2 linked regions of the Corallococcus caeni genome follow. Each later gene encodes a partner of the first gene's protein in a complex. Links are inferred from orthologs where the notes say so. Each region holds a gene or a part of one and is shown on either strand. Other genes may lie near its edges.

Region 1 (4,754 bases):
GGTAGCCCGCGTCGAACTTCCGCTCGAACTCGCGGCCGCGCTTCTTGATGCGATGCAGCAGCACGTCCAACTGGGCCTGGAGGTAGATGACCAGGTCGGGCTGCGGGACGCGGGGCCCCAGCGCCTCGAAGACGCGGTCGTAGAGGGCCAGCTCGTCCGAGGCCAGCGTGAGGTTGGCGAAGATGCGGTCCTTCGCGAACAGGTAGTCACTCACGGTGACGGCGCGGAACAGGTCTTGCTGGAAGAGTTCCTGCTGCTGACGGAAACGCGACAGCAGGAAGAACACCTGCGTCTGGAACGCGAACTTCTGCCGGTCCCCGTAGAAGCTGGAGAGGAAGGGGTTCTCCTCCACGACCTCCAGGATGCGGCGGCTGCCCAGGCGCTCCGTGAGCAGGTGGGTGAGGCTCGTCTTGCCCACGCCGATGGGGCCTTCGACGACGATGTAGCGGTGGTCCATCGGCCCGAGGCCTCCGCCCCCGGAATCCACGCATGTGACACATGCGCGCGGGGGGCGGATAACACAACCATGCCCCCGCGCATCCGGCAATTTTCGCCGGGCCACCCCACCCTTGCGCCCTCCGAGGTCATCCCCTACGGTGCCCGCGAACACGCAACAGCGGAGCAGCGGGCCACAGATGCGCGGCAGGCAGCGGGTGAAGACGGTGGTGGACCTGGTGGAGCCCACGGAAGTGGCGCCCGCCGCCCGTACGGCCACGGCCCCGCCCGCACCTCCCGTGGACGTGGATCCACTCTATGGCGTGGCCCTGCTCAAGACGGCCTTCGAGCTGAAGCGCCGGCCGGAGGGCTCCGTGGAGGACGTGCTCAGCGGCGTGCTCGCGCGCCTGCGCATCGACGAGGACGAGTTCCGCGCGTTCCTCGCCCAGCAGGGCGGGCTCCTGGCCGCGCTGGGCCAGAAGCGCTGACGTCTCCCCTACTCCTGTGAGCTGTCCTCTTCCGGCGCGTCCGGGGGCGGCGGCGCCATGGCGGTGACGGGGCCCAGGGCGCGCTCGATGGCGGCGAACTCCTCCGGGGAGAGCGTCTCCGCGCGGCGGCCCGGGTCGATGCCCGCCGTCTGCAGCGCGGCCAGCATCGCCTCCGGCTTCGCCAGGCCCTTGTCGGACTTGAGCGAGTTGATCAGCGTCTTGCGGCGCTGCGCGAAGCCGGCCTTCACCAGCCGCGTGAAGCGGGCCTCGTCCACCAGCGGCGCGCGGGGCTGCTTGAGCCGCGTGAGGCGCAGCACGGCGGAGTCCACCTTCGGGGGCGGATGGAAGCGCCACGCCTCCAGCGTGAGCACCTGCTCCACGTCGAAGTGCAGGCCGAGCAGCACCGTGAGCAGGCCGTAGTCGCGGTTGCCGGGCTCCGCGGCCAGCCGCACCACGACCTCCTTCTGGAGGGTGAAGACGGCGCGCGAGATGTGGGCGCGCTGCGCGAGCACCTGGAAGAGGATGGGGCTGGTGAGGTGGTACGGCAGGTTGCCCACGAGCGCGATTTCGGGCGCGCCGGCCACCTGGGCGAAGTCCACCGTGGCGGCGTTGCCGGGCACCACGCGCACGCCGGGGATGGCCTCCTTCTCCAGCACGGCCACCATGTCGCGGTCGCGCTCCACGGCGGTGACGCGCGCGCCGGTGGCGGCGAGGAAGCGCGTGAGGTGACCCAGGCCCGGGCCCAGCTCCACCACGGGCTCGCCCTCGCGCAGCGCGAGCGCGTCCGCGATGGACTGGAGCGCGTCCGGGTCTCCGAGGAAGTTCTGTCCCCAGCTGTGCTTGGCCCGCAGGCCGTGGCGCTTGAGGATGTCGCGCGGAGAATCCACTGTCAGGCCCCTACTCCATGCGCCAGGCGGGGTCGGCCGCGAGGCGGAAGTCACCGCGCAAGCCGCGGCGCCACGCTTCATACCCCGCGACGGCGATCATCGCGCCATTGTCCGTGCACAGCCGCACCGGCGGCAGGAACATCCGCAGGCCCCGCTCCTCCGCTCGCTGCTTGCACAGCGCGCGCAGCCGTGAGTTCGCCGCCACGCCGCCGCACAGCACCAGCTGCGTGTGGCCCAGCTTCTTCGCCGCGGCGACGAGCTTCTTCGACAGCACGTCCGCCACCGCCTCCTGGAACGACGCGCACAGGTCGTGGAGGGCCTGGCCTTCCGGCACGCCGTGCTTCTGCACGTGGTGGAGCACCGACGTCTTCAGCCCGGAGAAGGACACGTCCAGGTTGTCGCCCGGCAGCGCGCGCGGGAAGCGGATGGCCTCCGGGTTCCCCTTCTGCGCCAGCTCGTCGATGGGCTGCCCGCCCGGGTACGGCAGGCCGAGGATGCGCGCCGTCTTGTCGTAGGCCTCGCCCGCGGCGTCGTCGCGCGTGCGGCCGACGAGGCGGTAGTTCCCGTAGTCGCGCACCTCGTAGAGGCTGGTGTGGCCGCCGGACACGACGAGCCCCAGGAACGGCGGCGCGGGCGCGTCCTCCAGGAGGCGGATGGCCAGCAGGTGCCCTTCCAGGTGGTTGGCGCCCACGAAGGGCTTTCCGGTGGCGAGGCTCAGCCCCTTGGCCACCTGGAGCCCCACGAGCAGCGCGCCGATGAGGCCGGGGCCGGACGTGACGGCGAGCAGGTCGATGTCGTCCAGCGTCTTGTCCGCGCGGGTGAGCGCCTCGTGGACGACGGGCATCACCTGGACGATGTGGTTGCGGCTGGCCAGCTCCGGCACGACGCCGCCCCAGCGGCGGTGGATGTCCACCTGCGTGGAGACGACGTCCGACAGGACGCGCCGCCCGTCCTCCACGACGGCGGCGGCGGTTTCATCGCACGAGGTTTCGAGTCCCAGGACGAGCACGACGACTCCAGCAAGGACGGGGAGGCTGAAGCGGACAGGCCGCCTAGCTGCCCATCCCCTTGAGCAGTGCGCGCACGTCCTCCGCCGAGCTCCCCGTCGGTTCGAGGAACAGATACTTCTTATAGGCCTCGGCCGCTCGGGTTTGATCGCCGGAGAACTGGAGCGAGCTGCCCAGCCAGAACCAGGCCTTGGCGTTCTTGGGCTCCGCCTTGACGACGTCCTGGAGCAGCCTGGCCGCTTCGCGGTAGCCGGACTCGCTGGTGCTGCTGTTGTTGGCCAGCGAGATGCCCAGGCCCGTCTTCGCCTCGATGGAGTCGGTGTCCAGCGCGAGCGCCTTGCGGTAGTTCGTCACGGCCGACTTGAAGCTCTTGCGCGCCATCGCCGCGCGGCCTTCCCTGACGAAGTCCGCGTAGGTGAGCTTCGCCTGCACCACGGGCGGCGGCGCGTCCGGGGGCGGCGTGGGCGTCGGGGCGACCGCGAGGCCCGCGTCGGGGACGGTGGCGGGCTCCGGCGTGGCCGTCTTCACCGGCGCGCCCGCGTCCTCCGGGCCCGTGGCGATGACGGTCTTCGGCGGGGTGGCCCCCGCGTCGGTCTGCGCGTCCACGGTCTTCACGGGCGGCGGCGCGACCTCCGGCGGAGGCGTGGTCTCCGGCGGCTTGGGCGCTTCCACGGGCGGAGCGGGCTGCGTCACCTTCGGTTCGGGCGGCTTGGGCGTTTCGGAGCTGCCCGAGCCCTTGGAGATCACCACCGCCGCGACAGCCGCCACCAGGAGCAGGCCGCCCGCGACGTAGAGGCCCGTGCGCTTGGGCTTCATCGCGGCGATCATCGCCGCGTCGTCCTCGTCGTGCGCGGACTTCGCGGCGGCGGGCTTCGTGGAGGCCGCGGTGTTCGCACCGTGCGCCGCCGCGGTGGCACCGTGAGCAGGAGGCGCCGAAGCGCTCGCCACGGGCGCGACGGGCTCGGGCTCCGTGAAGTACGCTTCGGACGCGGGCACGTCCTGCGCGGCCAGGTCCACCGGCGCGCTGGGAGCCGGGGGCGCATCGAAGGGCGTCGTCGCGGGGTACTCGACGTTGAGCGCCACCGGGGCCACCTGGGGCGGCACGATGCCGTGGCCCGGATACGGCGGCAGCGCCAGTTGCTGCGGCGTGGCCTCCTCCACCGGCACTTCGTCCTGATGGGGCTCCGTCCCACTGACCAGCGTCACCTCCGACGACGGCGGGGCCGGCGTGGGCGGCGGCACGGGCGCCAGCGGGCTGGGCGCGATGGCGGCGCCACCGAAGATGGGCGGACGCGAGGGCAGCGGCTCCACCGGCGCCGGCACGGGCGCGGCGGCGAACGGGCTGGGCGCGGCGGCCGGCGCGCGGGGCGCGGACGCCCAGGGCGAACCGGGGCCCCAGGTGCTGGAGGAGCTCAGGCCCTCCGTGTCCACCCGGTTCCAGTCGAGCAGCAGGCTGCGCCGGGCATGATCCACCGCACGGTGCGCCGGGGGCGGCTCCACCAGGAACGCCGAGCCCTCCTGCGACAGGGGCGGAACGACGGGCTCCACGCCCTCCTGCCCGAACGGAGGAGGAGCGCCCTCTCCGGGGCGGGTGCGCGGCGGGAAGAGGATCACCTGCGCGGGCTGCGCGGAGACCGGCGCGGGCGCAACCTCCGCCACCGGAGTGACCTCCTCCATGGGCTCGGCCGGCGCGGGCGGGGCCTCCTCGACGGGCGGGGCTTCCGCGACGGGCGCCACTTCCACGGGGGGCGGCTCGACGGGGGCCGGAGCCTCCGCGGGCGCGGCCTCCTGCGCGGGCGCGACGTCCACGGGGATGGGCGGCGCGGTGTTCAGCCACTGCTCGATGCCCGGCTTGCTGCTCTGCACGGGCTCCTGCGGCGCGTTGCCCAGCTCGCGGATGAGGCCCTCGAAGTACAGCTTGCTGATGATGCCCAGCG
Region 2 (3,917 bases), on another replicon or contig:
GGCGAAGCGCAACCTCCAGGCGCTGGAGGGCTTCGGGGAGTCGCCGCGCGCCTTCGAAGTCCTGCCTGAGGCGGGCCCGGGCGACGTGGTCGTGGATGCCCTCTTCGGCACCGGCCTGAAGCGCGCGCCGGAGGGCGTCTTCGCGGACGCCATCGGCACCGTGGCGCGGTGGCGGCGCGCGGGGGCGAAGGTGGTGGCCGCGGACGTGCCGTCCGGCCTGCAGAGCGACACGGCGGAGCCCTTCACGCCATGCGTGGAGGCGGACGTCACGGTGGCCTTCGGCTTCGTGAAGCCCGCGCACGAGCTGGAGCCCGGCGCTTCGCTGTGCGGCGACGTGCGGCGCGTGGACATCGGCCTGGGCGGTGAGTCCACGCGCGCGGTGTCCGGGGCGGAGCTGTTCCGCGTGGAGGAGAAGGACGCGCGCGACGCGCTGCCGAAGCGCCGCGCGGATTCGCACAAGGGCACGTACGGCCACGTGCTGGTGGTGGCGGGCAGCCCGGGCAAGACGGGCGCGGCGGCGATGGTGGCCCTGGCCGCGCTGCGCAGCGGGGCGGGGCTCGTCACGGTGGCCACGCGCGCGGAGGCGCTGCCGTGGGTGATGGCGCACTCGCCGGAGATCATGGGCGTCGCGCTGCCGGGTGAAGGCCCGCTGGGCAAGGGCGACCTGGAGGCGCTCAAGGCCGCGCTGGAGGGCAAGGACGCGCTGGTGATGGGGCCGGGCATCCCCCGGGGGCCGGAGACGGGCGCGCTGATTGGCGACCTGCTGGCGTCGGTGGAGGTGCCCGCGGTGCTGGACGCGGACGCGCTCAACGCGGTGGCGGAGGACCTCAAGGTCCTGCGGCAGGCGAAGGGGCCCGTGCTGCTCACGCCGCACCCGGGGGAGATGGCTCGGCTTTGGGGCCGGACGACGAAGGACGTGCAGGCGCACCGCGTGGGCGTGGCGCTCAACATGGCCACGTCGCTCAACGTCACGGTGGTGCTCAAGGGCTCGCGCACGCTCATCGCGGAGGCCGGCGGGCGCGTGTACATCAACCCCACCGGCAACGCGGGCATGGCCACGGGCGGCACGGGCGACGTGCTGTCGGGCGTGTGCGGCGCGTTGCTCGCGCAGGGCATCCCGCTGCCCAGGTCCGCGCGGACGGCCGTCTACGCGCACGGGCTGGCGGGCGACCTGATGGCGCAGCAGCGCGGGCTGATGGGCCTCATCGCCACGGACCTCCTGGTGGGCCTGGGCCACGTGTGGACGCGGTGGGAGCGATGAGCGGAGCGGAGCAGCCCACGCGCTCGCGGCGGCTCGTGTCTCCTTCGCCGGAGGAGACGCACCGGCTGGGCGTGAAGCTGGGGCAGCTGCTCCAGCCCGGGGACTTCGTGGGGCTGATTGGCGACCTGGGCGCGGGCAAGACGCACCTGGTGCGCGGCGTGGCGGAAGGGGCGGGCGTCGCGCAATCCGAGGTGGCCAGCCCCACCTTCGCCATCGTGTACCCGTACGAGGGCCGCATCCCGCTGTACCACGCGGACCTCTACCGCCTGACGGACTACGACGAGCTGTACGCCACCGGGTTCCTGGACCTGGTGGGCGGCGACCACGCGATGCTGGTGGAGTGGTTGGACCGCATCCCCCAGGCCGCGCCGCGCGACTTCCTGCGCGTCACGCTGCGCCATGAGGGCGAGGACGCGCGGAGCCTCGACGTGGAGGCCTTCGGCGCGCGTCCCGCGGCACTGCTCGACGCGTGGCTGGGCTGAATCAGGCCAGGGAGCGCTGGGCCTGCGGCCGCGGGTTCAACACCCCGTCCGCCAGCGTCTGCACCTTCCAGCGGTGGAACACGAGCCGCGAGTCCACGCCCACCACGTCCTCTTCATCCACCTGGACCCAGTGGGGCCCGCCGCAAAGCGACTCGCTGGCCACGAGGAACTGCTGCAGCGGCACGCCCGTGTTGGGCGCGCGCAGGGACTCCGGGCAACCGCCGATTCCGGAGGAGATGAAGAGGGTGCGGTTGCGGCGCGTGGCCACCATCGCCTCGCCGTCCGTGACGAGGAAGTTCATCGCGGAGCGCTCCTTCGGCTCGCGGCTCCCCGGCACGTCCGTCAGCGTGGACACCAGCGTCATCGTCTCCGCGAGCGCCTGCGCCATCGCCTCCACGCTCACCGTGCCGTCGAGCGGCCCGCGCGCCGACAGCCGCGACAGGAAGAGGTAGAAGCAGCGCTCGCTGTCCGTCGTGCCCTTGATGTTGACGCGCAGCTCCGGGTGGATGAGCGCCTCCACGGTGGCCTTGTGCTTCGCGAACTCGCGCAGCGTGCCGTTGTGCACGAAGGACCAGCGGCCGAAGTAGAACGGGTGCGAGTTGCGCAGCTCCACCGCGCCCACGCTCGCCTGACGGATGTGCGCCACCACGGTGCGCGCGCTCACCTGGCTCGACACGCGCTCGAAGTCCGGGTCGCTGTGCGCGGGGCCCACACCATGCGCGACGAGCGGCGAGCACTCCTGTCCGTAGGTGGCGATACCCCAGCCGTCCTTGTGCTCACGCGACTGGATGAGGAGGGAATTCCTCTCCGTGACCAGGGCGGTGTGCACAGCGGCGGGAACAGCGGATCTGAATCCAAATAATCGGCACATGGTGGCAGCTGATCTCTACAACGGCCGGCCCACGAGGGAAGTTCCACCTGCCCCCTCGGCCGATGCCAGTTGTTCAGCGGCATCCACTCAGGGGCAGTGATTCATTCGCGCGCGAAACACCACACGTCCACCCTTCACCACCACGCGCGCGTGACTGATACCCAGATGATAAGGCAGATGCCTGTAGCTGCGACAGGCGAAGACAACAAGGTCGCCCGCATCACCCACGGCCAGTCGTCCCTGCCGTTGCAACCCCAAGCATTGCGCGGCCCCTCGGGTGGCGGCCCAGTAGGCCTCCGCGGCTGACAGCCCGTTCTCCAGGCAGGCGAGCCCCAGCACCAGCGCCGTGTTCTCCGTCATGGAAGAACCGGGATTCACGTTTGAACCCAAAGCAATGTTGACGCCCGCGTCGCGCAGCTTCCGGCCGGGCGCGTAGGGGCGCATGCGCAGGAAGAGGGTGGAGGTGGGCACGAGCACGGCGGTGACGTTCGCGGCGGCGAGCGCGCGGATGCCCTCGTCCGTCACCTGCTCCAGGTGGTCCGCGCTGGCGGCGCCCACCTCCGCGGCCAGCGCCGAGGCACCACATGCGGTGAGCTGATCCGCGTGCAGGCGCGGCGTGAGCCCCAGCGCCTTGGCCGCGTTGAGCAGGCGGCGCGACTCGTCCACGGTGAAGGCGCTCTCCTCCGTGAAGACGTCGCAGAAGCGCGCCAGGCCCTCGCGCGCCACGGCGGGCAGGATTTCGTTGATGCAGAGGTCCAGGTACTCGGCGCGGCGGTCCTTGTACTCCGCGGGCACGGCGTGCGCGCACAGGAGCGTGGGCACCAGCTCCAGCGGTGACAGCGCGCTCAAGCGGCGCACCGCGCGCAGCATCTTCAGCTCGTCGTTCAGCGACAGGCCGTAGCCGCTCTTCACCTCCGCGGTCGTCACGCCCTGCGCCAGCAGCCGCTCCAGGCGGGGCAGGGCGAGCGTGGCCAGCTGCTCCTCGCTCGCCGCGCGCGTGGCGCTCACCGTGTTGACGATGCCGCCGCCCGCCTTGGCAATCTCCAGGTACGTGGCGCCCTGGTTGCGCAGGTCGAACTCCGCGGAGCGCTCGCCCGCGAAGACGAGGTGCGTGTGTGGATCCACGAACCCCGGGCCCACGAAGCCGCCCTCGGCGTCGATGAGCTCTGTCGCGTCCGTGAGCGCGCCCCTGGGGAGGCCGGACTCCGGGCCCACGTAGGCCACGCGCCCGTCCTTCACGCCAATGCCCGCGCCCGGGCGCGGGGTGAGGGCGGCTTCCGCGGGCTCGCGGTGGGTGCCCTCC

What was found. The genes of interacting proteins can lie anywhere in the genome.
Region 2: the proteins of tsaD (region 1) and tsaE are in contact, whole or in part, in a crystal structure (PDB 6N9A), measured with the Thermotoga maritima proteins. The link is inferred for Corallococcus caeni from one-to-one orthologs. Residues at the interface, in WP_004082750.1 of Thermotoga maritima: Cys10, Asp11, Arg49, His50, Leu82, Gly84, Gly135, Gly136, Glu154, Thr155, Leu156, Asp157, Asp158, Ser159, Glu162, Asp165, Lys166, Arg169, Leu170, Tyr175, Lys213, Thr214, Leu217, Tyr218, Gln221, Arg222, Asn324; in WP_004082108.1 of Thermotoga maritima: Leu37, Gly38, Lys46, Lys57, Val59, Lys60, Ser61, Thr63, Phe64, Thr65, Leu66, Met67, Val69, Pro71, Tyr82, Arg83, Leu84, Asp86, Asp88, Phe89, Asp93, Ile128, Asp130, Glu131, Arg134.

Annotation. Positions count from the first base shown.
Region 1 is NZ_BTTW01000001.1:1,294,648-1,299,401, forward strand. The notes cover bases 821-3,739. They hold tsaD (tRNA (adenosine(37)-N6)-threonylcarbamoyltransferase complex transferase subunit TsaD), read right to left. Parts: upstream 2,820-3,739; coding sequence 1,821-2,819; downstream 821-1,820. Other genes in these bases: AABA78_RS05135 (hypothetical protein), read left to right, coding at 821-923; rsmA (16S rRNA (adenine(1518)-N(6)/adenine(1519)-N(6))-dimethyltransferase RsmA), read right to left, coding at 932-1,810; AABA78_RS05150 (response regulator), read right to left, coding at 2,863-3,739. Outside these bases: AABA78_RS05130 (deoxynucleoside kinase), read right to left, coding at 1-457; more of AABA78_RS05135, read left to right, coding at 636-820; more of AABA78_RS05150, read right to left, coding at 3,740-4,754.
Region 2 is NZ_BTTW01000007.1:352,109-356,025, forward strand. What follows is about bases 1-3,000. They hold tsaE (tRNA (adenosine(37)-N6)-threonylcarbamoyltransferase complex ATPase subunit type 1 TsaE), read left to right. Parts: upstream 1-1,257; coding sequence 1,258-1,743; downstream 1,744-3,000. Other genes in these bases: AABA78_RS28500 (NAD(P)H-hydrate dehydratase), read left to right, coding at 1-1,261; AABA78_RS28510 (class II glutamine amidotransferase), read right to left, coding at 1,745-2,614; hutI (imidazolonepropionase), read right to left, coding at 2,702-3,000. Outside these bases: more of hutI, read right to left, coding at 3,001-3,917. UniProt on the Escherichia coli protein: Required for the formation of a threonylcarbamoyl group on adenosine at position 37 (t(6)A37) in tRNAs that read codons beginning with adenine.